Regions from separate parts of the Pseudooceanicola sp. DL12 genome, predicted to be linked through region 2. Evidence: riboswitches for the same ligand, from Rfam matches in the RefSeq annotation. Region 2 holds a riboswitch; each other region holds the start of a gene.
The links. Region 2 has a riboswitch for cobalamin ahead of AC0WR5_RS18620 (5-methyltetrahydropteroyltriglutamate--homocysteine S-methyltransferase). Riboswitches for the same ligand answer to the same signal wherever they lie in the genome.
Positions count from the first base shown of each region.

Region 1: linked by a shared signal. The riboswitch ahead of nrdH (glutaredoxin-like protein NrdH) and the one ahead of AC0WR5_RS18620 (5-methyltetrahydropteroyltriglutamate--homocysteine S-methyltransferase) in region 2 are both predicted to bind cobalamin.
Region 3: linked by a shared signal. The riboswitch ahead of AC0WR5_RS17630 (energy-coupling factor ABC transporter permease) and the one ahead of AC0WR5_RS18620 (5-methyltetrahydropteroyltriglutamate--homocysteine S-methyltransferase) in region 2 are both predicted to bind cobalamin.

Region 1 covers NZ_CM149884.1:2,785,681-2,795,185, reverse strand. Annotated here, with positions in the region: gene AC0WR5_RS13050 (monovalent cation:proton antiporter-2 (CPA2) family protein) at 1-128, opposite strand, end outside; gene AC0WR5_RS13045 (hypothetical protein) at 370-2,529, opposite strand; gene AC0WR5_RS13040 (hypothetical protein) at 2,727-3,716, opposite strand; gene nrdF (class 1b ribonucleoside-diphosphate reductase subunit beta) at 3,891-4,868, opposite strand; gene nrdE (class 1b ribonucleoside-diphosphate reductase subunit alpha) at 5,019-7,145, opposite strand; gene nrdI (class Ib ribonucleoside-diphosphate reductase assembly flavoprotein NrdI) at 7,127-7,546, opposite strand; gene nrdH (glutaredoxin-like protein NrdH) at 7,551-7,772, opposite strand; cobalamin riboswitch at 7,870-8,059, opposite strand; tRNA gene AC0WR5_RS13015 (tRNA-Tyr) at 8,200-8,283, opposite strand; gene rlmB (23S rRNA (guanosine(2251)-2'-O)-methyltransferase RlmB) at 8,526-9,314, shown strand.
Region 2 covers NZ_CM149884.1:3,964,649-3,974,153, reverse strand. Annotated here, with positions in the region: gene AC0WR5_RS18635 (MFS transporter) at 1-786, shown strand, start outside; gene AC0WR5_RS18630 (Nramp family divalent metal transporter) at 913-2,205, opposite strand; gene mntR (manganese-binding transcriptional regulator MntR) at 2,423-2,866, shown strand; cobalamin riboswitch at 2,969-3,157, shown strand; gene AC0WR5_RS18620 (5-methyltetrahydropteroyltriglutamate--homocysteine S-methyltransferase) at 3,411-4,544, shown strand; gene AC0WR5_RS18615 (GlxA family transcriptional regulator) at 4,541-5,524, opposite strand; gene AC0WR5_RS18610 (sarcosine oxidase subunit beta family protein) at 5,618-6,883, shown strand; gene AC0WR5_RS18605 (sarcosine oxidase subunit delta) at 6,893-7,177, shown strand; gene AC0WR5_RS18600 (sarcosine oxidase subunit alpha family protein) at 7,174-9,505, shown strand, end outside.
Region 3 covers NZ_CM149884.1:3,761,304-3,770,808, forward strand. Annotated here, with positions in the region: gene AC0WR5_RS17620 (lytic murein transglycosylase) at 1-121, shown strand, start outside; gene AC0WR5_RS17625 (chromosome segregation SMC family protein) at 397-3,852, opposite strand; cobalamin riboswitch at 4,060-4,278, shown strand; gene AC0WR5_RS17630 (energy-coupling factor ABC transporter permease) at 4,317-4,994, shown strand; gene cobW (cobalamin biosynthesis protein CobW) at 5,081-6,154, shown strand; gene AC0WR5_RS17640 (GNAT family N-acetyltransferase) at 6,151-6,609, shown strand; gene cobN (cobaltochelatase subunit CobN) at 6,719-9,505, shown strand, end outside.

The sequences.
Region 1 (9,505 bases), 1.2 Mb from region 2:
ATCGGGCCGATGACGATGCCTGCCGCCAGATATCCCAGGACAGATCCCAGACCGAGCCGCGCGGCGATTGGCACGGCAATCACGGCTGCGGTCAGGTAAATCGTGGCCTGGTACAGAAAACCTTCCATCTCGTCTCCTTGGCGTGACCTCCGGACGAAGACACAGGTCCAGCCGGATGAGGACGGCCCGGAGGGGAGGCTCCGCAAGAGGGATCGCAGGTCACCGGTTTGCGTAGCGTCACATGCCCGATGATAAATGTCTCTGGGACGCTGGCAACAGGCCATCTGAGGGGCCTCCCCTCTTTGATGTCGCCAGAAGGCATCCTGCTGAAAGCCGATCAACAGATTTGCTGCGCAAATGCAGGGCCGCTCAGCCGTCGGGCATGCTCAGCACGAGATTCCTGTTGGATTTGATGTATCTAAGTTCGGTATCGCCGATGGCGGCCACGCGGCCGCCGTCCAGGCGATCACCAACCTTTACCTTCACGACCTGCCCATTCGAGAGGCGGACGAGCGCGGATCGGTCGGAAGGTCTGCCCATCACCCCGAGCAGGCTCACATCGTTCATGTCGATTGCTCGTTTCTCGGTCGCCTGTTTCGCCACTGAGGCCGCGGTTGGCAGCGAGGGCTGCATCGTGCTTTCCGGTGCGGTCTGCGTCGGCGTACTGCGTGCACGTGCTTGGGCTGCGGCAACCGTGGCCGCAAAGTCCACGGGCCGCGCTTTCGGGCGCACGGATTCAGCGTCTGCGAATTCCGGTGAGGCCTCTTCGCCCTCGGTGCCGGGCTCGCCTCCGTCGTCCTCGGGCTCCAGCTCGTCTTCCGAGACGAGGTCTTCCGGGCGGGCACGGGGCCTGACTTCGGATATGGCAGACGCGACGGCCTCCTCGACGCTCGCCTTTGCTGTGTCTGTTGCGGAGCGGGCCTCGTCGTATGTGTCCTCCTGGGGCGTGCCAGATTGCGCCTCGGCGGTGTCAACTTGCGTGGCGACGTCTTTCTGATCTGTGCTTTCTGTCGCGTTTGGCGGCAGGATGTGTTCGGGCGGAACGGCAGGTGGGCGGCCGAGATAGACCATGTGACCGGCTGGGGTCATCGCACCCTCTTCGGTCGCGCGCACAAAACCCCGGTCATCCAGGTCGAAATGCTGCTCCGGGGCAGGTGGATTCGGTGGTGTCTGGAAACCGGCCTCGACTTCGGGGCGGCCATCCGCAGGCAGTTCGCCGACCGGAGGAAGGCGATCCACTGGCGTGACGGTGTCGACCGCAAAGCTGCCAAGTTTGGTTGCGACAGGCGCAACGGATTGCACGGGGGAACGCAGCCATATCCCGGTGGCGGCATAGCGGGCAGCGGCTTCTGCTGGTGTGGCCGGTTCCGCATCGGGGCGTGGTGCGGGCAACGAAATGGCGGGCACGCCATCAGCGGCTGTTGTGTCCGTGCCGGGCTGCGCGTTTTCGCTGCTTTCTAAGCCCAAGGTTTGTTCCGGCACCGACTGATCACTGGGCCTATCTGCCTTGGGAACAACAGGCGCTTCGGCATCTGGCTGGCCGTCGGAAAGGGCCAGATCGGGGGCCGAGCCCAGACCGAGAAGGAAGCTGATCCGGTCGCTCTTGATCACGGCGATGGATGCCACGATCAACACCAGCAGCAGAACCAGGGCAGACAAGACCAGAGCAGGTGACTTCCGGTTCTGTGCCGGCGCTGGAGAGACGTCCGTTTGATTGCTCTTGTCGGAGTTCGCGCCGCTGTTGGATCCTTTAGATGCAATTGCAGCATCCCCGGATGGTTTCAGGCTTGCTATGGAGGCCGAGATGAGAGCATCAGCATCGCTTGGCAGCGGCTCTGTATCGGATGTAGAGGTTTGGGGCGCACGCGTTTCGGCGGAGATAACTTCCGCCGTGTTCGGGCTGGCTTGTGTGGTGCTGTCGAGCGAAGGCAACTGTGAAGTCTTCCGCGGAGCAGGAGCCGCCGGCAGTGTTTCCTGTAAAGGCGATGCCATGGCCGGGTTGACGTAGGAAACCCCATCCTGCGGCGCTGCGGGAACAACGCCGGGCGCAGAGACAAGAGACGTTCCGAAGAACGGCTCGGCGTCGAATTGATCGGCCAGAGGGGTCCCCACGCAGGCAACTGGCACAAGACCATGGCGCAGAGCGAATTTCTCTGCTTCTTGAAGTGTTTCAACGGCAATCGCTGCGACCTGCAACTTGTCTCCTTGCCGCCGCCAGGCAATGGCAAGGTCACGAACTGCGTATGGAGTCATCCCTTCGAGCCCCAGCCGCACGGTGGAGACGTCATCATCGGCAGCGGTGTCTGCCCCAGCGACAGACAGAAACCGGATCTGATCCTGTGGCAATACCAGCTTGGTTTCGAGTTGGCCTTTCGAGAGCGCACGCGCCTTCTCAACGAGGGCGTCCATACGACGGGTCAGATCGGCGACATCCGGGTTGACGCGACCAATGCTCTCCCAGCCGGAAGAGACCTTATGGAGAAGCTCCAATCCGTCGGAAGCGAGATACAGGGCAAAATTCGGTTGCATGTTCCAGGCCCGACCTTTGTCGGCGAGAAGCAGAAAAGGCCTTCAGTTTGATTTATGGAAGGGCGCTCTTCCGTCGACGCATGGGATCCTACAGCAGTGCCTGGGCCGGGCAAAGCCAAGAACCAGCGATCGGCGGGTTTCCGGGCAAGCGTCGGCATCACATTTATGTCGACAGGGCGTGAAGGATCCGTTGATCCTCAGCGCATCCAGAACCCTTCGCGCTTGATCTTGTTGCGAATAGCCTGTTCCTTGCGCGGCAGGTCATCCTGATCGAAAAGGGCGCGCACCTTGCGACCGCGGCCCTGAAAAATCATGCGCTTCATAGGATCATAGGCCTTCAGGACCTTCTTGATCCTGTTGGGGGCGGTTATCTCTTCCAGCACATCCACCGCCTTGTCGCTCTCGCGTGCGTAGAGCAAGGGCAGGAGGCGATAGTGACAGGTCGTGGCGCCGTCGATCATCCCGGGGGGCAGGGTGGCACGCCCGCCGCCAAGCGCATGGATGACAAGGGGCAGGACAGCCTGGTCAAGCCATGGATCCAGCGGCTGACACACGAGCGCGTCCGGCGGATCATTCCGGAGCGAGAGTGCGTAGTCGAGAAAGAGTTTTCCGAACGTCTGCGGGCTTTCGTAAAAGAAGAAACCTGCATTGAAGTACAGGTATCTCTTCCAGAATTCGTCCGGCCAGGCGGTATCGAGACTGCTTTCGAAATCGAGCCCGAAGCGATTATAGAGCGCCTTCCATGTCTCGCTGTAGCCGGGACCGTAGAGTTCGATCACGGGCCATGTACCTTCCCGTCGCATCGAAGCAGTTGGACGGGAGAAATCGAACGGCACCTCCGTCAGCTCATCAAGGATCAGCGTATCGCTGTCGAAGAACACGAAAGGCGCGTCGGGCAGGGCCGTGAGGCACTCGATCTTGTTGCCGTAGGGGTATTTTTCCCCGAAATACCTGCTCTCGAAGGGCAGGATCTCTGCGCCGAGATCGGCGAGGAGGCTGCGCACCTCGGAATTGCCAATCCGCGGATCCGCGCTCCAGGTATGGCCGGGCTGGGGCTCCGCCACCAGCAGTCTGCCCTTGAAGCCGGGACTTTTCGCGCGGAGAGAGGCGGCAAAGAGTACAGCTTCGTATTCAAGCCGGCCCGATTGGCCGACGATCACGATATTGAAGCTGTCGTCTGCCGCCATAGTTTCGCTTCCAGTGGAAAGATATTGAAAATACGGAGAAATCCCTGCCGCGCCTGTATACCCTGATGAGGTTGGCCTTGGAAGGGAGAGATCGGCACCCTTCCGTTTTTTCCAGCGCCCTGTGCCGGGGCGGTTGATCTTGCGGCGTATCGACCGGCAGGGACGCGCTCGGTCTCAGAAAGTCCAGTCTTCGTCCTCGGTCGCGACGGTGCGTCCAATGACATAGGAAGAGCCTGATCCGGAAAAGAAATCATGGTTTTCACTGTCCGGCGACAAGGCCGCGAGGATGGCCGGGTTCACCTGTGTCAGCTCCTCGGGGAACATCGCCTCGTAGCCGAGGTTCTGCAGCGCCTTGTTCGCATTGTAGTGCAGGAAGGCGGTGACATCTTCGGTCAGGCCGATTGGGTCATAGAGATCCCGGGTATAGTTCACCTCGATTTCGTAGAGCTCGAACAAAAGGCCAAAAGTGTAATCTTTCAATGCTTTGCGCTCTGATTCCGACAGGGCTGCCTGCGCCTTCTGGAACTTGTAGCCGATGTAGTAGCCGTGAATGGCCTCGTCGCGGATGATCAGGCGGATCAGGTCGGCGGTATTGGTCAGCCGCGCGCGACTAGACCAGTACATCGGCAGGTAGAACCCTGAATAGAAGAGGAAACTCTCGAGGAAGACGCTGGCGATCTTGCGCCTTAGCGGGTCCTCGCCGGGATTGTAGGTTGAAAGGATTGCCTTTGCCTTGGCTTGCAGGTGAGGGTTTTCCTGAGACCAGCGAAATGCTTCATCCACTTCGCGTGTCGAGCAAAGTGTTGAAAAGATGGATGAATAGCTGCGGGCGTGCACTGATTCCATAAAGGCGATATTGGTCAGGACGGCCTCTTCGTGCGGGGTCAGCGCATCTGCGAGCATGGTCGGCGCGCCGATGGAGCCCTGGATGGTATCAAGCAACGTCAGCCCGGTGAAAACGCGGATCGTGAGCTGCTGCTCCTCGGGGCGAAGCTGGGACCAGCTCTGCAAGTCATTGGAAAGCGGAACCTTTTCAGGCAGCCAGAAGTTGGCCGTAAGCCGGTTCCAGACCTCGAGGTCCTTGTCGTCCTGCAGGTGATTCCAGTTGATCGCGGCGGGAACGGCGCGGGTTGTTTCGTCGATATCTTTCATGATCGGATCCCGTGAAAAGGGCGCGAAAAACCGTGTCGGTATTACGTCGGTATCGCGTCGGTATTGCGTCGGTGCGGTTTCGGGTGCGCGGCGGGGCGCGCCTGCTTCGTCTTTCGGGTAATACTCCGGGGTGCGGGGCTGAGCGCCGCGTCAGAGGGTGCAGGACACGCAGCCCTGCACCTCGGTGCCCTCCAGTGCGGTTTGGCGCAGGCGCACGTAGTAAATCGTCTTGATGCCCTTTCGCCAGGCGAGGATCTGGGCCCGGTTGATGTCGCGCGTGGTGGCCTCGGCCGGGAAGAAGAGTGTCAGCGACAGCCCCTGGTCCACATGCTCGGTGGCAGCGGCATAGGTCTCGATCAGGGCCTCGGGGCCGATCTCGTAGGCGTCGCGATAGAACTCCAGGTTCTCGTTCGTCATGAAGGGGGCGGGATAGTAGACGCGGCCCAGCTTGCCCTCCTTGCGGATCTCGATGCGCGAGACGATCGGGTGGATCGAGGAGGTGGAATTGTTGATGTAGCTGATCGAGCCGGTGGGCGGCACCGCCTGTAGATTGCGGTTGTAGAGGCCATGCGCCATGACCGCATCCTTAAGCGCCTGCCAGTCGGCGCGGGTGGGCAGGGCGATACCGTCGAAGAGGGCGGCCACGGTCCCGTTCTCCGGCAGCCAGTCTCGGGTCACGTATTTCTCGAAGAAGCTGCCGTCGGCATAGGCCGAGCGCTCGAAGCCGCGGAAGCTCTGCCCGCGTTCGCGCGCCAGCAGGTTGGAGGCGCGGATGGCGTGATAGGCCACGGCGGCGAAGTAGACTGAGGTGAACGCTACCCCCTCGGCGCTGCCGTAGTGGATGCGCTCGCGGGCGAGGAAACCGTGCAGGTTCATCTGGCCTAGGCCGATGGCGTGGCTCTCGTCGTTGCCGCGGCGCACCGACGGCACGGAATCGATGGCGGACATTTCCGACACCGCCGTGAGCGCACGGATGGCCGCCTCGATCGTGGCGCCGAAATCGGGGCTGTCCATCGTCTTGGCGATGTTGAGAGAGCCGAGATTGCAGGAGATGTCGGTGCCGAGGTGGTCGTAGGAGAGGTCGTCGTGGAAGGTCGAGGCCTCGTTCACCTGCAGGATCTCGGAGCAGAGATTCGACATGGTGATGCGACCGTCGATCGGGTTGGCACGGTTCACCGTGTCCTCGAACATGATGTAGGGATAGCCGCTCTCGAACTGAATCTCGGCCAGGGTCTGGAAGAAGGCCCGGGCGTTGATCTTGGTTTTCCGGATGCGCTTGTCCTCGACCATTTCCGCGTATTTCTCGGTGACCGAGATCTCGGAGAAGGGCCGGCCATGGACCCGCTCAACGTCATGGGGCGAAAAGAGGTACATGTCCTCGTTCCGCTTCGCGAGCTCGAAGGTCACGTCGGGGATGACCACCCCGAGCGAGAGTGTCTTGATCCGGATCTTCTCGTCGGCATTCTCGCGCTTGGTGTCGAGGAAGCGCAGGATGTCAGGGTGGTGGGCATTGAGATAGACCGCCCCGGCCCCCTGCCGCGCGCCCAGCTGATTGGCATAGGAGAAGCTGTCCTCGAGCAGCTTCATCACCGGTATGACACCGGAGGACTGATTCTCGATTCCCTTGATGGGGGCGCCATGCTCGCGGATATTGGTGAGCATGAGGGCCACGCCGCCACCACGCTTGGAAAGTTGCAGGGCCGAGTTGATCGAGCGGCCGATGCTCTCCATGTTGTCCTCGACCCGCAGCAGGAAGCAGGAGATGAGCTCTCCGCGCTGTGCCTTGCCGGCATTGAGGAAGGTGGGGGTGGCGGGCTGGAACCGGCCCGAGAGGATCTCCTCCATGAAGGACATGGCAAGCGCCTCGTCCCCGCGCGCGAGCGTCAGGGCGACCATGACGACGCGGTCCTCGTAGCGCTCCAGGTACCGTTTCCCGTCGCGGGTCTTGAGGGTGTAGGAGGTGTAGTACTTGAAGGCGCCGAGGAAGGTGGGGAAGCGGAACTTTCGCGCGAAGGCGGCGTCCCAGATCCGGTGCAGGAAGGCGGGGGCGTAGGCCGTGAGCACTTCCTTCTCGTAGTAGCCCTCGTCCACCAGATAGCCGAGCTTTTCCTCGAGCGAGTGGAAGAAGACGGTGTTCTGGTTGACGTGTTGCAGGAAATATTGCCGCGCGGCCATCCGGTCGGCGTCGAAGCGGATCTTTCCCTGGTCGTCGTAGAGGTTCAGCATCGCGTTCAGCGCGTGATAGTCGAGCGCATCGTTCAGGCGGTCATCAAGCATTCCGTCCCCCGGGTGAGTTTGTCGAGCCCGGCGCGGACGCGGGCGATGTCGGTTTCGGTGCCGGCCAGCTCGAAGCGGTAGAGCAGGGGCACGTTGCATTTCCGGGCGATGACCCGGCCGGCGAGGGCGAAGGTGGTGCCGAAGTTGCGGTTGCCGGCGCCGATCACACCGCGCAGGCCGGTGCGGCGGGCAGGATCGTTGAGCAGGCGGATCACCTGTTTCGGTACCGCACCACGCCCCTCGCCATCGGCGTAGGTGGGGCAGATCAGCACGTAGTCACGCGGCAGATCGGGCAGCGGGTCCGCGGGTGACAGCGGGATCCGCTGTGCCGCACGCCCCAGACGGGCGACGAACCGCGCGGTATTCCCGCTGGCCGAGGAGTAATAGAGGAGGCCGGTCACCGGATCAGCCCAGCCGGGCGATCATGTCGGGGCGGAAGCCGGCCCAGTGGGTCTCTCCGGCCATGACGACGGGGGCCTGGCGATAGCCGAGGGCGGTGACGCGGGCCAGGGCCTCGGGATCGGCGGTGAGGTCGATCGTGTGAAAGGCGAGGCCGCGGGCGGTGAGCGCGCGGGTGGTCGCGGTGCATTGCACGCAGTCGGGCTTGGAGTAGACGGTGATGGTCATGTGCATCCTCATGCGGTCTGCGGGAGAGGACGCGACGGGAACCGGCCGGCAGGGAGCCCTGCTTGCTGCACACGCGCCCCCGAACCCTCCGTTCGTGGTCATCAGTCAGCTTGCGGCAGGTCTCCTGACTTCGCGGGTCAATGCTTGGCTGGCCTTCCCGGGGCATGTCCCAGTGGCACGATCAGCCGCGCTCGCCGCTTACAGTTGCGGGGGCAGTGCCGGAATTTCACCGGCTTCCCATCTTAGCGCCAGAGCGAGTCTGGCGAACCGAAAGCTCCGCCATATGGTGTCAGGAGGCGGGGTGATGTCAACATGTAGATTTCTGGGGGGAGGGGCGCGCAAATGCTGGCCGGGCAAAGCCCAGACGCAAGCGCCCTCCGGTGCCCGCGGGCCCCGTGAGATAACCACCGATTTCCGAAGGGGGAAATGGTGGGCGACCCTGGAATCGAACCAGGCATGGGTCTCCCCGGCGGAGTTACAGTCCGCTGCCGCACCTTGCAGCTCGTCGCCCTGATCGCCGGGCCGTGTGGGCCGTGGCGGATCGTGAGGGGGTGATTACCGGCGGCGCCCGGGGGCGTCAACCAGAAAATTTGCCCTTCTTGCTTGCGACGAAAGAAGGTGCGGCGTAGGAGGCCGGAACGTGCGAAAAACACCGGAAATTGCGGTGCGGTATCGCGTCGGTATAACGTCGGTATCACGTCGGTACTGCAGTGCAGCATTTGGGCGCCGGTCGCGCAGCCCCGGGAGAGCGGAATGAAAAAGCCGAAATGGGTCGTCGAGAAGGAACAGGCGAAACGGGCCAGCGCCGCCGAGACGGTCTGGCTGTTCGGCCTGCATGCGGTGCGCGATGCACTGCAGAATCCCGCGCGCGAGAAACTGCGCCTGGTGGTGACGAAGAACGCGCTCGACAAGCTGGCCGATGCCGTGGCCGAGGCGGGCATCGAGCCCGAGATGAGCGATCCGCGCAAGTTCGCCGCCCCCATCGATCCGCAGTCGGTGCACCAGGGCGCCGCGCTGGAGGTCAAGCCGCTCGACTGGGGCTCCATCGCCGACCGCTGCCTGGGCGATGGCACGCGGCCGCCGCGGGTGGTTCTGCTCGACCGGGTGACCGACCCGCATAACGTGGGGGCGATTCTGCGCTCGGCCGAGGTTTTCGGGGCCTGCGCGGTGATCGCGCCGCGCCACCATTCGGCGCCCGAGACCGGCGCGCTGGCCAAGACGGCAAGCGGCGCGTTGGAGCGCCAGCCCTATCTGCGGGTGCGCAACCTGGCGGATGCCATCACCGAGCTGCAGCGCATGGGTTACATGGTGCTGGGCCTGGCCGGCGAAGCCGAGCAGAACATCGAGAGCACCCTGACGGACGAGCTGCGCGAGCGGCCCGTGGCGCTGGTGCTGGGGGCCGAGGGGCCGGGGTTGCGGGAGAAGACCCGAGAGACCTGTGACGCGCTGGTGCGGATCGAGTTTGCCGGTGCCTTCGGCTCGCTGAACGTGTCGAACGCGGCGGCGGTCGCGCTCTACGCCGTGCGCTCCTACGGGGCCTGAGGGCGGGGCGAGCGAACCGAGAGAGGGCGACGAGGGAAGGGCGGGTGCAACCCTGATGGCCTGCGTTCGCCTTAGGGTTTCGTTCACAAAGTTATTACACCCTCTTCATATCCCGTACGGACATTCTAAGTACGGTACAGAAGCACCGGCACGGAACGCCGATGTTTCCTTTCACTGTCCCTCGTTCCGCA
Region 2 (9,505 bases):
GGCGTGCCGCTGGGCGGCATGCTGGCGGCGCTGGTGATCCCGCCGCTGGCGCACCGGATCGGCTGGCAGCAGACGTTGATGATCTTCGCGGTTCTGCCGCTTGGGCTGGCGGCGCTCTATTTCACCGTGATCCGCAGCTGGGACACCGACCGCCGCCCCGAAACCGCCATCGGCCGCGGCATCTGGAAGGGCCAGGCGCTCGTCTGGCGCAACCCCGACCTCAGGGCGCTTGCGGTGCTGGGCTTTCTCTATTCCGGGGTACAGCTCTCGATCTCGACCTTCATGGTGGCCATGCTGATCGAGCAGTTCGGCTGGGACCCGCTGCGCGCGGCCGGCGTCGCGGCGGTGCTGCAGGCGGCGGGGGCCGTGGGGCGGCTGCTCTCGGGCATCCTGGCAGATGCTCTGCGCAGCGGCTTCCTGGTGCTGGGGCTGATCGGGGTGCTGACGGGGCTGAGCTGCCTCGCCTTCGCCTTCATCGGCAGCCTGCCCCTGCTGGGCCTCGGTGCCGTGGTGCTGAGCGGGCTGACCGGCCTCGGCTGGAACGGGGTTCTGCTGGCGGAAACCGCCCGGGCCAGCCCCGGCCATGGCACGCTCACGGGCGAGGTGCTGACCTATACCTTCCTCGGTGTCACCGTGGGCCCGGCCGGCTTCTCGCTGGCCTTTGCCGGCCTCGGCAGCTTCACCGCCACCTTTGCCGCCTTCTCCGTCCTCGCCTTGGCTGGCGGGACCCTGGCCCTGCAGCGCCACATGCGCCACCGCCGCGAGATGATCCTGCCGCCACGCTGACGGAGAGGGCGGAAGCCTCCGGCGGGGATATTTGGCACAGGGAAACGACAGGTTCTTTTGCCTGTTTCCCTGTTTCGAAATATCCCGGGGGAATCTCCGCAGGAGATGGGGGCAGAGCCCCCTGCCTTACACCGCGAGGAAGGGCAGCGGCAGGCCGAAGACCGCCGCCAGCAGGATGAAGTTCAGGCCCAGAACGATGACCGCGCAGAGCGTGGCCAGGATGCGGGTGAGCCGGGAGGGCAGGAATTCTCCCATCAGGTCGCGGCGCGAGATGAAGGTGATCAGCGCGATCATCGGGACCGGCAGGGCGATGGAGAGCACCACCTGGCTGAGCACCAGCGCGCGGGTGGGATCGACGCCCATGGCCACCACCACGAAGGCCGGGACCATGGTGATCAGGCGGCGCAGCCAGATCGGGATGCGGATGCGCAGGAAGCCCTGCATGATCATCTGACCCGCCATTGTTCCCACCACCGAGCTGGAGATGCCCGAGGCGATCAGCGACGCCAGGAACATGCCCGCGGCGGCCGCGCCCAGCAGCGGCGTGAGCGTATGCCAGGCGGTCTCGATCGAGGCGATCTCGGAATGGTCGGGATGGAAGGTGGCGGCGGCCATCATGACCATGGCCATGTTGACCATGCCGGCGATGGCCAGGGCCACCACCACCTCGGTGTTGGAGAAGCTGAGCAGGCGGCGGCGCTCGCCGCTGTTGCGCACGGCGGCGCGGTTCTGCGTCAGGCCGGAGTGCAGGTAGATGGCATGGGGCATGACCGTGGCGCCGATGATGCCCACGGCGATGGTGAGCGCCTGGGCATCGGGCAGCGCGGGGCGGGTCAGCCCGGTGAAGGCGGGGCCCCAGGCGATGGGCGCGATCACCACCTCGGCCAGGTAGGCCAGGCCGATGACGCCGACGAGGGCGCCGATGATCAGCTCCATCGGGCGGAAGCCCTGACGTTCGAAGAGCAGGATGGCATAGGTGACGATGGCAGTGATCACCATCCCCACCATCAGCGGCAGGTCGAAGAGCAGCGACAGGCCGATGGCGCCGCCGAGGAATTCCGCCAGGTCGGTGGCCATGGCCGCGACCTCGGAGACCGCCCACATCACCCAGACCAGCGGTTTCGGCAGGTTGTCGCGGCTGAGCTCGGCCAGGTTCTTGCCGGTGACGATGCCGACCCGCGCCGAGAGGGCCTGGAACAGCATGGCGATCAGGTTGGCCAGCAGCACCACCCAGAGCAGCGCATAGCCATAGCCCGCGCCGGCCTGGATGTTCGTCGCGTAGTTGCCCGGGTCCATGTAGGCCACCGAGGCGATCACCGCCGGCCCCGCGAAGAGCAGCCGTGCGCGCAGGCCGCCCCCGCCATTGGCCAGGACGGCGGACATGCGGCTTCGGGTGCGGTCTGTGAGGTTCGAGGACATGATGACGGGTATCTGGCAATATAGCTGACGGACGGATAGATAGCCTTTGCTATACCTTTGGCAAGAGCTTTCCATGGAAAGCCGGATGCGGGGCCGCGGCCGGGCGGATATCCCGGCGGGGATGCGACAAAAACGGGCAGGCGGTACTGGTGATGATGTGATACGCTGGGTATAGGGTATTCCCGGCATATCGAACCGCCCAAGGAAAGGCGCTGCCATGGCAGAGGACACCGACAGCACGGCGCATCCGCATGACAGCGCCCAGGCCACGCGATTCACCCGGGCGCGGGAGAAGCAGGCCAATGCGCTGCTGGAGGATTACGTCGAGATGATCGGCGACCTGATCGAGGAGGTCGGCGAGGCGCGGGTGGCCGATATCGCCTGTCGCATGGGCGTGGCCCAGCCGACCGCCACCAAGGCGGTGGCGCGGCTGAAGCGCGAGGGGCTGGCGACCGCGCGGCCCTATCGCGGCGTCTTCCTGACCGATGAGGGGGCCGAGCTGGCCTGTCGGGTGCGGACACGGCACCGCACGGTGGTGGCCCTGCTGATGGCGATCGGGGTGCCCGAGGAGACCGCCGAGATCGACGCCGAAGGCATCGAGCACCATGTTTCCGACAGGACGCTGGCGGTCTTTGAACGCTTTCTGCAGCGGCAGGGGTAAGCCGGCCGGCGCCGGACGGGCGCTGTCATTCATAATCAATATGCCGATTTTTCCAATGTTGCGCAGGGCTTGACCCGTGGACAGAAGGGCCGCCGGGACCTACCTATGAGGCAGCTTCAGGTGGCAGGCTGGGATGCCTGCCCGAGAGGGAAGCCGGTGCGATGCCGGCGCTGCCCCCGCAACTGTAAGCGGCGAGCCCCGATTCGGGATGCCACTGGCCGAGATGGCCGGGAAGGCGGACCGGGGCGCCGAGCCGCGAGCCAGGAGACCTGCCTGAGAGCTGAAATGTCCACGGGCGGAGGGCCCGGGGGGCCGAAGTGCAGGAGCGCGGCTGCGCGCCCGGTGCCTTGTGTCGCCCGTTTCCCTGCCCATAGCTTCGGGGTTGAAAGCAGATGACGCAGACTTTCCGCATCTTGCTGGCGGTGCCCTGACCGGCGCGGCCGGGCGGATCACCATCACAGATTTTCCAGGACGATGACCCGCGGCCGGTTCACCGGCGGCGCGGGAGAGAATGTGCCGGGCCGGACCCGGCGAAAGGACCGAGATGAAAGATACAGAAACCACGAACCAGGGCGGGGCGGCCAACCGTGCGCTGCCGCCGTTCCGTGCCGACCATGTGGGCAGCCTGCTGCGGCCCAAGACCGTGGCCGAGGCGAAATTCCTGCCCGCCGAAGAGCGGCGGGCGGTGGAGGATGCCGCGATCCGCGGCCTGGTGAAGATGCAGGAGGACGTGGGCCTGAAGGTGGTGACCGACGGCGAGGCGCGCCGCGACTACTGGCATTTCGATTTCTTCCGTGCGCTGAAGGGGGTGGAATTCACCTCTGGCGACAATCCGAAATTCGCCAACGGCAATGCGCCGGAGGACACGCCGGCGATCACCGGGGCGCTGGATTTCCCCGCCGATCACCCGATGCTGGATCACTATCGCTTCCTGGCTGAAACCACGAAGGTCTGTCCCAAGATCTCGATCCCCGGGCCCTCGGTGCTGCACATCGGGATCACGGACGAGCTGAACCATCACGCGCCCTACCGCAAGGATCGCGAGGCGCTGCTGGAGGCCATGGCCGCGACCTGGAAGAAGGCGGTGCAGGGGTTCTATGACGCCGGCTGCCGGTACCTGCAGATCGACGACATCATCTTTGCCTTCCTGGGCGACCCGGCGCACCAGACGCGCCTGAAGGAGACGCGGGGCCTCGATGCGGAATGGCTGGTGGACAGCTATGCCTGGATGCTGAACGAGGCGATCAAGGACCGCCCCGAGGACATGGTGATCGGCATGCACATGTGCCGCGGCAACTTCCAGTCGAGTCACGCGGCAGAGGGCGGGTATGACATCTCGGCCGATGCGATCTTCAACAGGACGGACGTGGATGTCTACTTCATGGAGTACGACACCGAACGGGCCGGGGGGCTGGAGCCGCTGCGGCTGCTGCCGAAGGGCAAAAAACGCGTGATGGCCGGGTTCATCACCACCAAGACGCCCGAACTCGAGAAGGACGATGACCTGTGGCGCAAGTTCGACGAGGCGTCGAAATTCGTCGACATGGACCAGCTGGGCATCGCACCGCAATGCGGCTTTGCTTCGACCCACCACGGCAACCACGTGACCGAGGACGACCAGCGCCGCAAGCTGGAGCTGGTGGTGCGCACGGCCGAGAAGATCTGGGGCGAGGCCTAGGCCCCGCGCGGGTGGCGCCCCTCGCGGGGGGCGCTGCCGAAATGGCGGCGATAGGCCGCGGCGAAATGGGCGGGCGTGGCAAAGCCCGTCATCGCCGCCACCTCGCCCACCGGCAGGGCGGTTTCCACCAGCAGCGCACGCGCGGTGTCGAGACGGAGCTGACGGTAGAGATCCATCACGGAGAGGCCCGTGGCGGCCTGCACCCGGCGCTGAAGTTGTCGCGGGCTGAGGCCCGAAAGCGCCGCGACCTGATCGAGAGAGAGCGGATCGGCGATATGGCTCTCCATCAGGTCGATGGCGGCCTGCACGGGCGCGGGCAGAGGGCCGAAGGGCGCGGGCGCGGCGGATTGCTGTTCGGCCTCGGGCGGGCGCACCTCGGCCTGCAGGAACCAGTCTGAAATGCGGGTGGCAAAGACCGAGCCGTGATCGCGCGAGATGATCGTGTGCATCATGTCGAGCGGCGAGGTGCCGCCGGCGCAGGTATAGCGCGCGCGGTCGATCACGAAGAGGCGCCGTTCGAGGATGGCGGTTTCGGTGAGCGCGGGCATGTCGTCGAAATGGTGCCAGTGGACGGTATAGCGGAAGCCCTCGAGCAGGCCGGCGCGGGCGAGGATGACCGCGCCGCCGGAGATCGCGCCGAGCGCGACGCCCGCGCGGTCGCAGCGGCGCAGCCAGGCAAAGAGCACGGGATCCTGGATCAGCGCCGGATCGCCCCCGGCCACCACGAAGACCAGGTCGAAGGTCACCCCGGCGCGGGAGAAGGGCAGTGCCTCGAAGCTGCTGCCCGAGGAGGCGCGGACGGTCGGCTTGCCGAGCGAGAGAACGGTGACCTCGTAGAGCGGTTCGGCCGAGAAGAGATTGGCCGCGCGCAGCGGTTCCATCGCCGAGGCGGTGGACATCATGGCGTAGCCGTCGACCAGCAGGAAGGCGATGCGGCGGAGCGGCGGGCGCGGAGGCGCGGGCGGGATGATCTCTGACATCATGGCATTTAGAGAAAAGTATATGTCCTTTTCAAGACAGATCCTGGGGCGCGGCATGGCTAGACAGGGGCCGATTGCAAAGGGAGCATCTGCATGGGTTTGTTTCGGGGATTCTCCGGTCTGAGGGTGGCGGTGGACACGCTGCGCGGCCACAAGGGGCTTAAGCCGCTGTGGCGCAATCCCGACCCGAAGGCCGAATATGACATCGTGATCGTGGGCGGCGGGGGCCATGGCCTCTCGACCGCCTTCTACCTGGCGAGCGAGTTCAGGGAGCTGAAGGTGGCCGTGCTGGAGCGCGGCTGGCTGGGCTCGGGCAACATCGGGCGCAACACGACGATCATCCGCTCGAACTACCTGCTGCCCGGCAACGAACCCTTCTACGAGATGTCGATGAAACTCTGGGAGGGGCTGGAGCAGAGCTTCAACTTCAACGCCATGGTCAGCCAGCGCGGAATCATCAACCTGATCCATACGGATGCGCAGCGTGACGCCTATCGCCGGCGTGGCAATGCGATGCTGCTGGCGGGTGCCGATGCCGAGCTGCTGACCCGCGAGCGGGTCGAGCACATGTATCCCTGGCTGAACTTCGAGAACGCGCGGTTTCCGATCAAGGGGGCGCTGATGCAGCGGCGGGCGGGCACGGCGCGGCACGACGGCGTGGCCTGGGGCTATGCCCGCGGTGCCGACATGCGCGGCGTCGACATCATCCAGAACTGCGAGGTCACCGGGTTCGACATCCGCGAGGGGCGGGTGCACGGGGTGGAGACCACGCGCGGCCCGATCCGGGCCAAGAAGGTGGGCGTGGCCGTGGCCGGATCGTCGAGCCGGGTGATGGCGCTGGCGGGCATGAACCGCCTGCCGATCGAGAGCCATGTTCTGCAGGCTTTCGTCTCGGAGGGGCTGAAGCCGACGATCGGCGGGGTGATCACCTTTGGCGCCGGGCATTTCTACATCAGCCAGTCGGACAAGGGCGGCCTTGTCTTTGGCGGCGACATCGACGGCTACAATTCCTATGCGCAACGCGGCAACCTGCCGGTGGTCGAGGACGTGCTGGAAGGCGGCATGGCCCTGATGCCGGCCATCGGGCGTGCGCGTCTGCTGCGCAACTGGGGCGGCATGATGGACATGTCGATGGACGGTTCCCCGATCATCGACAAGACCGGGATCGAGGGCCTCTATTTCAACGGCGGCTGGTGCTACGGCGGCTTCAAGGCGACGCCGGCGAGCGGCTTTGCCTTTGCCCATCTGATTTCCACCGACCGGCCCCACGAGACCGCCGCCGCCATGCGGCTGGACCGTTTCGCGCGCGGCTACCTGATCGACGAACGCGGCGCCGGTGCGCAGCCGAACCTGCACTGAGGTTTTTCCATGCTGATCCCACATCCCCTTCTCGGGCTGCGCGACGCGCAGGAATTCACCTATCTCGGCGACGTCAGCCTGCTGAACCGTCCCGACGGCATGGCGCCGGACGCCGAGGCCGCATTTGCCGCCTATGTCTATGAGCGCGAGAACCCCGCGGGCCTGCACCGCGAGCTGTGGTTCCACGAACAGGGCGACCGGTCCTGGCTGGTGGTGACGCGCAACACGCTGACCCACGAGATCCTGGGCGCCGAACTGGCGAGCGACTACAAGAAACGGGAGGGCGGCCAATGACGCGTCTTGCGCAGGGTGGTCTGATCGACCGCGACAGGGTTCTGACCTTCACCTTCAACGGCAAGCGCTACCCGGCGCATCCGGGCGACACGCTGGCCTCGGCGTTGCTGTCCAACGGCGTGCGCATGGTCGGCCGGAGCTTCAAGTACCACCGGCCGCGCGGCGTGGTGAGCGCCGGTAGCGAGGAGCCCAATGCGCTGGTGACCCTGCGCAGCGGCGCCCGGGCCGAGCCCAACACCCGCGCCACCATGGTGGAGATGTTTGCCGGGCTGGAGGCCCGCAGCCAGAACCACATGGGCCCGCTGGGGGCCGACCTGCTGGCGGTGAACGACCTGATGTCGCCCTTCCTGGCGGCGGGGTTCTACTACAAGACCTTCATGTGGCCCAAGGCCTTCTGGGAAAAGCTCTACGAGCCGGCGATCCGGCGCGCGGCGGGCCTTGGCAAGCTGTCGATGGAGGCGGATCCCGACCGCTATGACAAGGGCTTCCTGCATTGCGACCTGCTGGTGATCGGCGCGGGCGCGGCAGGCCTGTCGGCGGCGCTGACGGCGGGGCGTGCAGGTGCCCGCGTGGTGCTGGCCGACGAGGATTTCCGCATGGGCGGGCGGCTGCTGTCGGAAAGCCATACGCTTGCGGATGCGCCGGCCACCGACTGGGTGGCGGAGGTACTGGCCGAGCTGGCGAGCCTGCCCAACGTGCGGCTGATGCCGCGCACGACGGTCTTCGGCGCCTATGACCACGGGATCTTTGGCGGGGTGGAGCGGGTGGCCGACCACCTGCCCGAGCCGGGCGATCACGTGCGCCAGAGCCTCTGGCGGATCACGGCGAAGCGCGCGGTGCTGGCCGCCGGCGCCACCGAGCGGCACATCCCCTTTGCCGACAACGACCGGCCGGGGATCATGCTCTCCGGTGCGCTCAGGGCCTATGCCAACCGATGGGGCGTGTCGCCGACGGTGAACCACAGCGACCGGGTGGCGATCTTTACCAACAATGACGACGGCCACCGCACCGCGCTCGACCTGATGGCGAAGGGCGTGACGCTGACCGGCGTGATCGACGTGCGCGAGGATGCGCCGCGGTTCGGCAAGTACAACCTGATGCGCGGCGCGGTTGTGCGCGGCACCAAGGGATGGCACGGGTTGTCCTCGATCGAGGTCTGGCAGGACGACCGTCCGCAGTGGCTGGAATGCAGCGCGCTTGGCGTGGCGGGCGGCTGGAACCCGAACGTGCACCTGGCCTCGCATCACCGGGGCAAGCCGGTCTGGAGCGAGGACCTGCTGGCCTTCCTGCCGGGGCCGAACGGGCCGGTGGGGCTGAACGTGGCAGGTGCCGCTCGGGGCCGGGGCACCACCCATGCGGCGCTGGCCGACGGGGCCGCGGTGGCGCAGGCGGCGCTGGCCGACATCGGGATCAGTGCCACGCTGCCGGATCTGCCTGCGGCCGAGGATGCACCGCTGAACCAGGTGCCCTATTGGCATGTGCCGGGCAGGCGTCGCGCCTGGGTCGATTTCCAGAACGACGTGACGGTCAAGGACATCGCGCTGGCGGAAAAGGAAAACATGACGCCGGTCGAGCACCTGAAGCGCTGGACCACGCTGGGCATGGCGACCGATCAGGGCAAGACCGCGAACGTGAGCGCCATCGCGGTGATGGCCGAGCTGACCGGCAAGCCGATTGCCGAGACCGGCACGACGATCTTCCGCCCGCCCTATACCGGCGTGTCCCTCTCGGTACTGGGCGGTGGCGACACCGGGCAGCATTTCCGCCCGAAGCGGCTGACGCCCACGCACCATTGGGCCGAGGCGCAGGGTGCGGTCTTTGTCGAGGCCGGGCAATGGATGCGGGCGCAGTATTTCCCGCGGCCCGGCGAGACGACCTGGCGCCAGACGGTGGACCGGGAGGTGCTGGCCGTGCGCGCGGGCGTGGGCCTGTGCGACGTGACGACGCTGGGCAAGGTGGACGTGCAGGGCACCGATGCGGCGGAGTTCCTGAACCGGATCTATGCCAACATGATGGCGACGCTGAAGGTGGGGCGGGTCCGCTATGGGCTGATGCTGCGCGAGGACGGCTTTGCCTATGACGATGGCACCTGTGCGCGGCTGGCCGAGGATCACTTCGTGGTCACCACGACCACGGCGAACGCGGGGCTGTGCTATCGACAGATGGAGTTTGCGCGGCAGTGCCTCTGGCCGGAGCTGGACGTGCAGCTGATCTCGACCACGGATGCCTGGGCGCAGATTGCGGTGGCGGGGCCGAACGCGCGGAAATTGCTTAGCCGGGTGGTGGATGACCTCGACATCTCGAACGAGGCCTTCCCCTTCATGGCCT
Region 3 (9,505 bases), 200 kb from region 2:
CGTCGGCGGGGTCGACGGGATCCTCGGCGAGAAGAGCCGCGAGGCGGTGCAGAGCGTCCAGGAGCAGCTCGGCCTGCCGGCGGATGCCTGGCCCACCCAACAGCTCCTGAACCGGCTCTGATCAGGCGGAGGGGCGCTGCCCCTCCCGGACCTGCGGCCCTCCCACCCCGGGATATTTCGGGCCAGATGACAGGGGAGCCGCGGCGCTCCTTCATCTGGCCGGAAATATCCCCGCCGGAGGCTCCGGCGACAGCCGGATCACCCTCCGTGTTAACCTTTCGCTCCGGCGCTTTCGCACCGACGCGATACCGACAAGATACCGACGTAATACCGACGTTGGAATCCGGCGATTTCAGAGGGTTAACACATATTCCATTTTCGGCATGCCGACGTGGATCAGGCCACCATCGCCTCGGCCTTTTTCAGGTCGACCGAGACAAGCTGGCTGACCCCCTGTTCCTGCATCGTCACGCCGAAGAGACGGTCCATCCGGGCCATGGTCACGGCGTGGTGGGTGATGATCAGGAAGCGGGTTTCGGTGCGCCGGCACATCTCGTCCAGCAGGTCGCAGAAGCGCGTGACATTGGCGTCATCGAGCGGCGCATCGACCTCGTCCAGCACGCAGATCGGCGCCGGGTTCGCCAGAAAGACCGCGAAAATCAAGGCCATGGCAGTGAGTGTCTGTTCGCCGCCCGAGAGCAGCGAGAGGGTCGAGAGCTTCTTGCCCGGCGGCTGGCACATGATCTCGAGGCCCGCATCGAGGGGGTCTTCGCTCTCCACCAGCACCAGGTTGGCCTCGCCGCCGTTGAACAGGTGCCTGAACAGCAGGGCAAAGTTGCTGTTGACCTGTTCGAAAGCCGTCAGCAGGCGTTCGCGCCCCTCGCGGTTCAGCCCGGCGATGCCGTTGCGCAGCGCCCGGATCGCCTCTTCCAGGTCGGCCTTCTCGGTCACCAGGGTGCCATGCTCCTCGCGGATCTCCCTGGCGTCCTCCTCCGCCCTCAGGTTCACCGCCCCGAGGCTGTCCCGCTGCCGTTTCAGGCGGTTCACGTCAGCCTCGATCTCGTCCGAGGGGGGCATTTTCTCGGGGTCTGTGTCCAGTGTTTCGAGCAGTTTTTTCGGCGTGGTTTCAAGTGCTTCTGCGATACGCTCGGCCGCGGCAGAGACAGCCTCGGCGGCGGCATCGGCACGGGCCTCGGCGCGGGCGCGGGCCTCGCGGGCCTCGGATGCGGTGCGCTCGCTGTCGCGCTCGCTGGCCACCGCCTCGCGCAGCCTGCTCTCCGCCTCGGCCAGGATGTCGGCCGCCGTGGCACGCCGCGCCTCGGCCTCCTCGATCGCCTCGGCCAGTTCCTCGCGCTTTGCGGCGAGCTCCTCCGGCACCGCCATGGCATCCTCGAGCGCCTCCTCGCTCTCGGCGCGGCGCTCGTCCAGCTCGGCGATGCGACGGTCCGCACTCTCCAATCGGTGCTTCCAACCGCTTGTTTCCTTGGTAATTTCCTGGCTGCGACGAATACGGTTGTCGCCTTCGCGACGCAGCTCGTCATGTGCCGCACGACGCGACATCATGGCCATCCGCGCCGCCTCCACCGCCATGCGGATCTGTTCGATCCCGGCACGGGCATCGTCAAGATCCTCCAGGTTCTCCACCGCAGCCTCGGCTTCCTTCACCTGCTTGCGGTTGGCCAGCGACTCTTCCTCGTGCCGCGTCACCGCAAGGCCCAGCGATTCCAGCTTGCTGGCCGAGAGGTTGCGCTCGGCCTCGGCCCGCGACATGCGGCGCGCGGCTTCGGTCAGCATGCGATCCGCCTCGCTCCGTGCGGCCCGCGCTGCCTTGTCCGCGGCGGTCTGCGCGGCCAGCAGATCGACCAGAGCGGCATGCGCCGACCGGGCCTCCTCGGCCCGCGCCGCGGCCTCGTCCAGTTCAGCCTGCAATTCCTTGAGGCGGTTCAGCTGCTGCAGTCGCAGGGCCGCCGCAGAGGGCGCATCCTCGGCCCAGGCGCGATAGCCATCCCACCGCCAGAGATCGCCCTCGACTGTCACAAGCCGTTGCCCCGGCTTCAGTTTTTCCTGCAGCCCAGCCCCCTCGCCCGCGGACACGAGGCCGATCTGAGAGATCCGGCGCCCCAGCACCCCGGGCACCGTGACGTGATCCGAGAGCGGCGTCACACCGGCGGGCAATGCCTGTTCGGCCCCATAACCCGGCAGTTCGACCCAGCCCGAGGGCCCGTCACCGGCCACCACCGGCGCCCGCAGATCATCGGCGAGCGCCGCGCCCAGAGCCTTTTCGAACCCCGGATCCACCTTCAGGTCATCCAGGAGCTGACCACCCTCGGTGGAGTCACGCTGCACCAGTTTCGTCAGCGCGTTGACCTCAGCCCGCAGGGCGCTGACCTCGCCCTCGGCCTCGGACCGGGCCGCGCGTGCATCAGCCTCTTCGCCCTGTGTCTCGGCGCGCGCCGTTTCGGCCTCCGCCAGGGCCTCTTCCGCAGCTTCCACCGATCCGCGGGCCATTTCCTCGGCCTCCACGGCGGCTTCGAAATCTTCCTCCGCCCGCTCCGTCGCCTCGCGCGCTGCACGGACGGCCTCGCGGGCCTTCTCGGCTTCGCCTTCGCTCCGCGACAGGGTCTTGCGACTGTCATCCAGGAAGCGATGGGCCGACTGGTGACGCGCCGCCAGCCGCGCAACGTCTTCCGTCAGTTGAGAAAGATCCGATTCGCGATCACTCAGCACCGAGGCCGCCTCGGTGGCCAGCTCTGCCGCCTCCGTCAGCCTATCGGCATGTCCCTCATGGGCCTTGGCGATCTCGCGTGCCTCCCATTCCAGGCGCTCGATGGTCTCCTCGGCATCCCGGTTCAACCCGGCCTCACGCTCGCGGTCACGCACCAGCTGCTCGATCCGACCCTGCAGGGTCAGGATCGCCTGCTTCGCGCGTTCCTGTTCATCTGCCATGGCATCGCGCTGCACGACCAGACGCTGCAAAACCGCCGCGGCAATCGCCTCTTCCTCGCGTTTCGGCGGCAGTTCCTCTTCCAGCCTGGCCCTCAGCGCCTCGGCGTCCCGTGCCGTGCGCTCGGCCTGCGAGGCCGCCGTCGATCGTTCGCGCAACTGCGCCAGCGCGGCATTCCGTGCCTCGTCCGCCTCGCGCCAGCGCCGATAGAGCAAGAGCCCCTCGGCCTGCCGAAGCTCCGTGCCGATCGCGCGGTACCGGGCGGCCTGCCGCGCCTGACGGTCCAGCGTGGCCAGCTGCTGGGCCAGCTGCTCGACCACGTCATCGACCCGGGTCAGGTTCTGCTCGGCACCCTTCAGCTTCAGCTCGGCCTCGTGGCGCCTCTGGTAAAGTCCCGAAATACCTGCAGCTTCTTCCAGGATCCGGCGTCGATTCTTGGGCTTGGCGTTGATCAGCTCGCTGATCTGCCCCTGCCGGACCAAGGCCGGAGAATGCGCCCCGGTCGAGGCATCGGCAAAGAGCATCTGAACGTCGCGGGCCCGCACGTCCTTGGCATTTGCCTTGTAGGCACTGCCGACGTCGCGGGTGATGCGGCGCACGATCTCGATCTGGTCCTCGTCGTTGAATCCTGCGGGCGCCACGCGATCGCTGTTGTCGATATGCAGGCTGACCTCGGCGAAATTCCGGGCCGGGCGCGACGACGCCCCGGCAAAGATCACGTCCTCCATGCCGCCGCCGCGCATGGCCGTCGGGCGGTTTTCGCCCATGACCCAGCGCAGCGCTTCCAGCAGGTTCGACTTGCCACAGCCGTTCGGCCCGACAACGCCGGTCAGCCCGGCATTGATGATCAGGTCCGTCGGGTCGACGAAACTCTTGAAGCCGGTCAGTCTGAGCCTGGAAAAATGCACGTTTCGCTCGCCTTCGCGTGATTCAGCCTGTCGGGACAGAGTGAGGAGCGAAGAGCTGCGAGTCAACGAAGTCTCAACTGCATCTGGGGCAAGACCGAAAGTTATCCCCAAGATATTGCGCAAACCCGCGTCTTTTCGCCGGTCTGGAAATGCCATGCCGCCGCCCTTCTTGCCGAAAACGGCTTGACGCCGCCCCCGCGGCAACGGCAGTGATAGAGGATGCAAGGTTCCCCCGCATGGGCGCAAAGCGCCCGGGGGTGAAACGGGAATGCGGACCGGGTGACCCAATCAGGGGCCCGTCAGCCGCAGCCGCCCCCGCGACTGTGACGCGGCAAGCAGGTGCTTCGATGCCACTGGGATCCCCGGGAAGGCCGCACCTGCGCCAGAGCCGCCAGCCAGGAGACCGGCCCTGCATCGAGAAACCCATGCATGCCGTCGGGGTTGACGGCTACGGAGTACAGAACATGCATATCGAACCCGGGCTCGTGAGCCCCGCCAAGATGCTTTTCGCCTATGCCACCGCGGCAGGCGCAGGCGCCTATACCGTCAAGCTGGCCCTGGATGCCGCCCGTGAAAAGGGACTTGCCTCCCTGGCCGCGCGCACCGCGATGTCCACGGCTGCCGTCTTCAGCTTCTTCCAGATCCTGCCGCACCAGCCCGTTGGCGTATCCGAAGTGCACCTGATCCTCGGCTCGACCCTCTTCCTGCTCTTCGGCGCCGCGCCGGCTGCCTTCGGCCTCGCACTCGGCCTGCTGATCCAGGGGCTCTTCTTCGCTCCCTTCGACCTGCCGCAATACGCCGCGAACGTGACCACGCTCTTGGTGCCGCTCTTCGCGCTTCAGGCCGTGGCCAACCGCATGATCAAGCCCGACACCCCCTATGTCGACATCCGGTACCGCGATGCGCTGGCCCTCTCGGTCACCTATCAGGGTGGCGTCGTCGCATGGGTGGCCTTCTGGGCACTCTACGGCCAGGGCTTCGGCGCTGCAAACGTGGCTTCTGTTGCCACCTTCGGTGCCGCCTACATGGCCGTCGTCCTGATCGAGCCGCTGATCGACCTCGCCGTACTTGCCGGCGCCAAGTCGCTGAACGGGCTGTCGAAATCCGGCCTGACCACGCCGCGGCTCTTCAACGGCGCATAAGCTCCGCCTGATCCGAACCTGCGCGCGCCGGGGGCCAGCCCTCCGGCGCCGCTTTGCATTTTCGTACACGTTTCCCGGAGCTTCCCATGCCCGCTAAGATCCCCGCGACCGTCATCACCGGCTTCCTCGGCGCCGGCAAGACAACCCTGATCCGCCACATGCTGTCCAACGCCGAGGGCAAGCGCATCGCGTTGATCATCAACGAATTCGGCGACCTTGGCGTGGATGGTGACATCCTGCGCGGCTGCGGCGACGCGGCCTGCAAGGAAGAGGACATCGTGGAGCTTTCGAACGGCTGCATCTGCTGCACCGTGGCCGAAGACTTCGTGCCGACGATGGAGGCGTTGCTGGCCCGCCCGGACAAGCCCGATCACATCGTCATCGAGACCTCCGGGCTTGCCCTGCCCCAGCCCCTTATCCGCGCGTTCAACTGGCCGGGCATCTCGACCAAGGTCACCGTGGACGGTGTCGTTACCGTGGTGGACGGCAAGGCCGTGACCGAGGGCCGGTTTGCAGCCGACGAGGCCGCCGTGGCCCGCGCGCGAGCCGCAGATGACAGCATCGACCACGAAACGCCGCTCGCCGAACTCTTCGAGGATCAGCTGGCCTGTGCCGACATGATCGTGGTGAACAAGTCTGACCTGCTTTCCTCGGCCGAACTCGCCTCCACCATGGACGCGCTGAAATCCGGCGCACGCCCCTCCGTGCAACTGGTCTCCTCCTCCATGGGCGCCCTGCCCGTCGATGTGCTGCTCGGCATGGGGATCGGCGCCGAGGGTGACATGGAAGGCCGCCACGAGGTGCACCATCATCACCACCACGATCACGACGACGATCACGATGAGGACGACGATCACGACCATCATCACCACGACCACGATGATTTCGAGAGCTTCGTCGTGACCCTGCCCGAGATCACCGATCCAAAGGCCTTCTCGGCAAAGGTCACCGAGGTGATCCGCGCCCATGACATCCTGCGTCTCAAGGGGTTTGCAGCGGTCACCGGCAAGCCCATGCGCCTGACGATCCAGGCTGTGGGCCCCCGCATCGACAGCTACTTCGATCAGCCCTTCGGCAGCGGTACCCGTGAAACCCGCCTTGTCGTCATCGGCCAGGCCGGTCTTGATCGTGCCGCCATCGAAAAGGCACTCGCCGCATGATCATCGTCGAGAGCACGACACCGACCGCGCCCGACGCGGTCAGGCTCCTCGACGCGTCACAGGCGTTGATGCGTGCGCTCTACAAGCCAGAGGAAAACAATTTCCTCAGCCATGACGAACTGGCCCGTGACGACATCCGCTTCTTCACGGCGCGCATCGGCCGCGATGTGCTGGGCTGTGGCGCGCTTCAGGTCAAGGACGGCTACGGCGAAGTAAAGAGCTTCTTCACCGACGAAGTCGCCCGCGGCCGCGGCATCGGCGCCGCCCTCCTCCGCCGGATCGAGGACCAGGCCATCGAGGAAGGTCTCTCCGAGCTCAAGCTCGAAACTGGCGATGCCCTGGCTGCCGCCTGCCGGCTCTACGAACGCCACGGCTTCAGCCGCTGTGGCGTCTTCGGCAACTACGAGGACAACGGCGTCTCGGTCTTCATGACCAAGGCACTTTCCGCCGGATAGCACTGCAGGGGCCGGCGCTCTTCGGCCTCCCCGTCATCTGGCCCCCAATACTGCCGCCGGAGGCTCCCGCCGTGGTCCACCTCCGGTGGCTCGACACTTCAGAGGTCCCATGCACCTTCTCGCCGCCACCCCCGGCCGCATCGATGATGGCAACGAGGCCGTCGACCTGCAGCAGACCCCTGCCGACCTGGTGGTGATATCTGCCGCCGATACCGAGCTGGCGGCCCTGTCGCAGGCGCGTGCGGCCCTTTCCGACGCGCCATCCCTGCGCCTGGCCCGGCTGACAGACCTGACGCACCCGATGTCGGTCGACCTCTACCTCGATCAATGCGCCACAGCATCGAAACTGGTGGTTGTGCGGGTACTCGGCGGAACCGGCTACTGGCGCTATGGCATGGAACAATTCTCGGCCCGGCTGCACGAGGCCGGCGTCCCCTTTGCCGCCCTGCCCGGCGACGACAAACCCGATCCCGAGCTGCGCAGCCTCTCGACCCTGCCCGACGCCGATTACGACGCGCTATGGGCCTATCTCGTCGAGGGCGGCCCCGCCAATGCCGCTGGTTTTCTCACCTATTGCCGCGCCCTGCTGGACGAAGCGGAAAAGCCCGCCCCGGCGGCGCCGCTCCTGCGCGCCGGCCTCTACTGGCCCGGAGAAACGGCCCCGAGCCTCGATACGCTCCGCGCCCATTGGCAGGCAGAGGCGCCGACGGTTCCGCTGGTCTTCTACCGCGCTCTGGTTCAGGGCGCAGGCCTTGCCCCCATCGACGGGCTGGTCCACGCCCTGCGCGGGCGGGGCCTGAACCCGCTGCCGGTTTTCGTAGCCTCGCTCAAGGATCCGGTTTCCGCCGCTACGCTCGACGGGCTCTTCGCCGAAACCGCCCCGCAGGCGATCCTGAACTGCACCGCCTTTGCCACCGGCTCGCCCCATGGCGACAGCGGCGACCAGAACCCCTTTACCCAGCCCTCCGCAAACCAGGCGCCGGTCTTCCAGGTTGTCCTTGCCTCCTCCTCGCAGGAGGCCTGGTCGGACGGGCTCACCGGCCTCTCCGGTCGCGACATCGCGATGAACGTGGCCCTGCCGGAGGTCGATGGACGCATCCTGACGCGCGCCGTCAGCTTCAAGGGCGAGAGCCATTTCGACAGCGCCACGCAATGCGCCATCGCGACTTACCGGCCGCGCGCCGACCGCATCCGCTTCGTGGCAAGCCTCGCCGCAAACTGGTGCCGGTTGCGGGCCACCGCTGCTGCGGATCGCAAGGTTGCCCTGATCCTGGCCAATTACCCGAACAAGGACGGCCGCCTGGCCAATGGCGTGGGGCTCGACACTCCGGCTGCCACGGTTCATGCCCTCAACCTGCTGCAGGGGGCAGGTTACAGCGTGGAGGCAGTGCCTGCCGACAGCGACACCCTGATGCAGGCAATACTCGCCGGCCCCACCAACTGGCTGACCGATCGCGCGGCAAAGGATGGCGGCGTCACCCTGCCCCTTTCGACCTACCGCAGGCATTTCGACCGTCTGCCCGAAGCCACCCGCCAGAAGGTCATTGACCGCTGGGGGCCGCCCGAGGCCGATCCCTTCATCCTTTCCGCAGCGCTCCCGCCTCAGGGTACCGACGAAACGGGCTTCAAGCTGTCCGTGCTGCGCCACGGGAATGTCGTCGTCGGCATCCAGCCCGCCCGCGGCTACAACATCGACCCGACCGAGACCTACCACGCACCGGATCTGCCACCGCCGCACAATTACCTGGCCTTCTACATCTGGCTGCGAGAGGAATTCGGCGCCCAGGCACTCGTGCACATGGGCAAGCACGGCAACCTCGAATGGCTGCCCGGCAAGGCCATTGCCCTGTCTCAGGAGTGTTTCCCCGAGGCGGTCATGGGCCCGATGCCCCATGTCTATCCGTTCATCGTCAACGACCCCGGAGAGGGCACCCAGGCCAAGCGCCGGGCCCAGGCGGTCATCGTCGATCATCTGACGCCGCCCCTTACCCGCGCCGAGAGCTATGGCCCGCTGCGGGATCTCGAAGCGCTCGTGGACGAGTATTACGAAGCGGCCGGTGTCGACCCCCGGCGGATCGACTACCTGCGCCGGGAGATCCTCTCGCTGACCTCCGTCACCGGCGTCGACAAGGACGCGGGCTTTACCGGCGAGGAAGAGACCGACCTGGCCAAGCTCGATGCCTGGCTCTGCGACCTGAAGGAGGCGCAGATCCGCGATGGATTGCACATCTTCGGCCAAACCCCCGAGGGCAGGCTCTTTCGCGACCTCCTTCAGGCGCTGACCCGCATTCCGCGCGGCAAAGGCCAAGGCGGCGACGCCTCCCTGCCCCGCGCCCTTGCGGCAGATTTCGAACTCGGCTTCGACCCGCTCGACTGCGACATGGCCGCCCCCTGGACTGGCCCCCGTCCTGCGCCCCTCGGTGCCGTCACCGATGCCCGCTGGCGCAGCAACGGCGACACTGTCGAGCGGCTGGAGCTGCTTGCCGCAACCCTCATCGAGGCCAGTCTCGCACCGTCCGGCGCCAAGGCGCCCGGCCCGGCGAGCACCGCAGTCCTGGATCGCATCGCCACCGATATCGCGCCGACGCTGGCCGCCTGCGGGCCGGACGAGGAGGCGGGGCTGCTCACCGCGCTCTCCGGGCGTTTCCTCGCGCCGGCACCGTCCGGTGCGCCCACCCGCGGACGCCTCGACACCCTGCCCACCGGCCGCAACTTCTACAGCGTCGACAGTCGCGCTGTGCCGACACCGACCGCCTGGGCGCTTGGCTGGAAAAGCGCGAACCTGCTGATCGAGCGTCACCTGCAGGATCAGGGCGACTGGCCCCGCACGATGCTGCTGACGGCCTGGGGCACCGCAAACATGCGCACCGGCGGCGACGACATCGCCCAGGCGCTG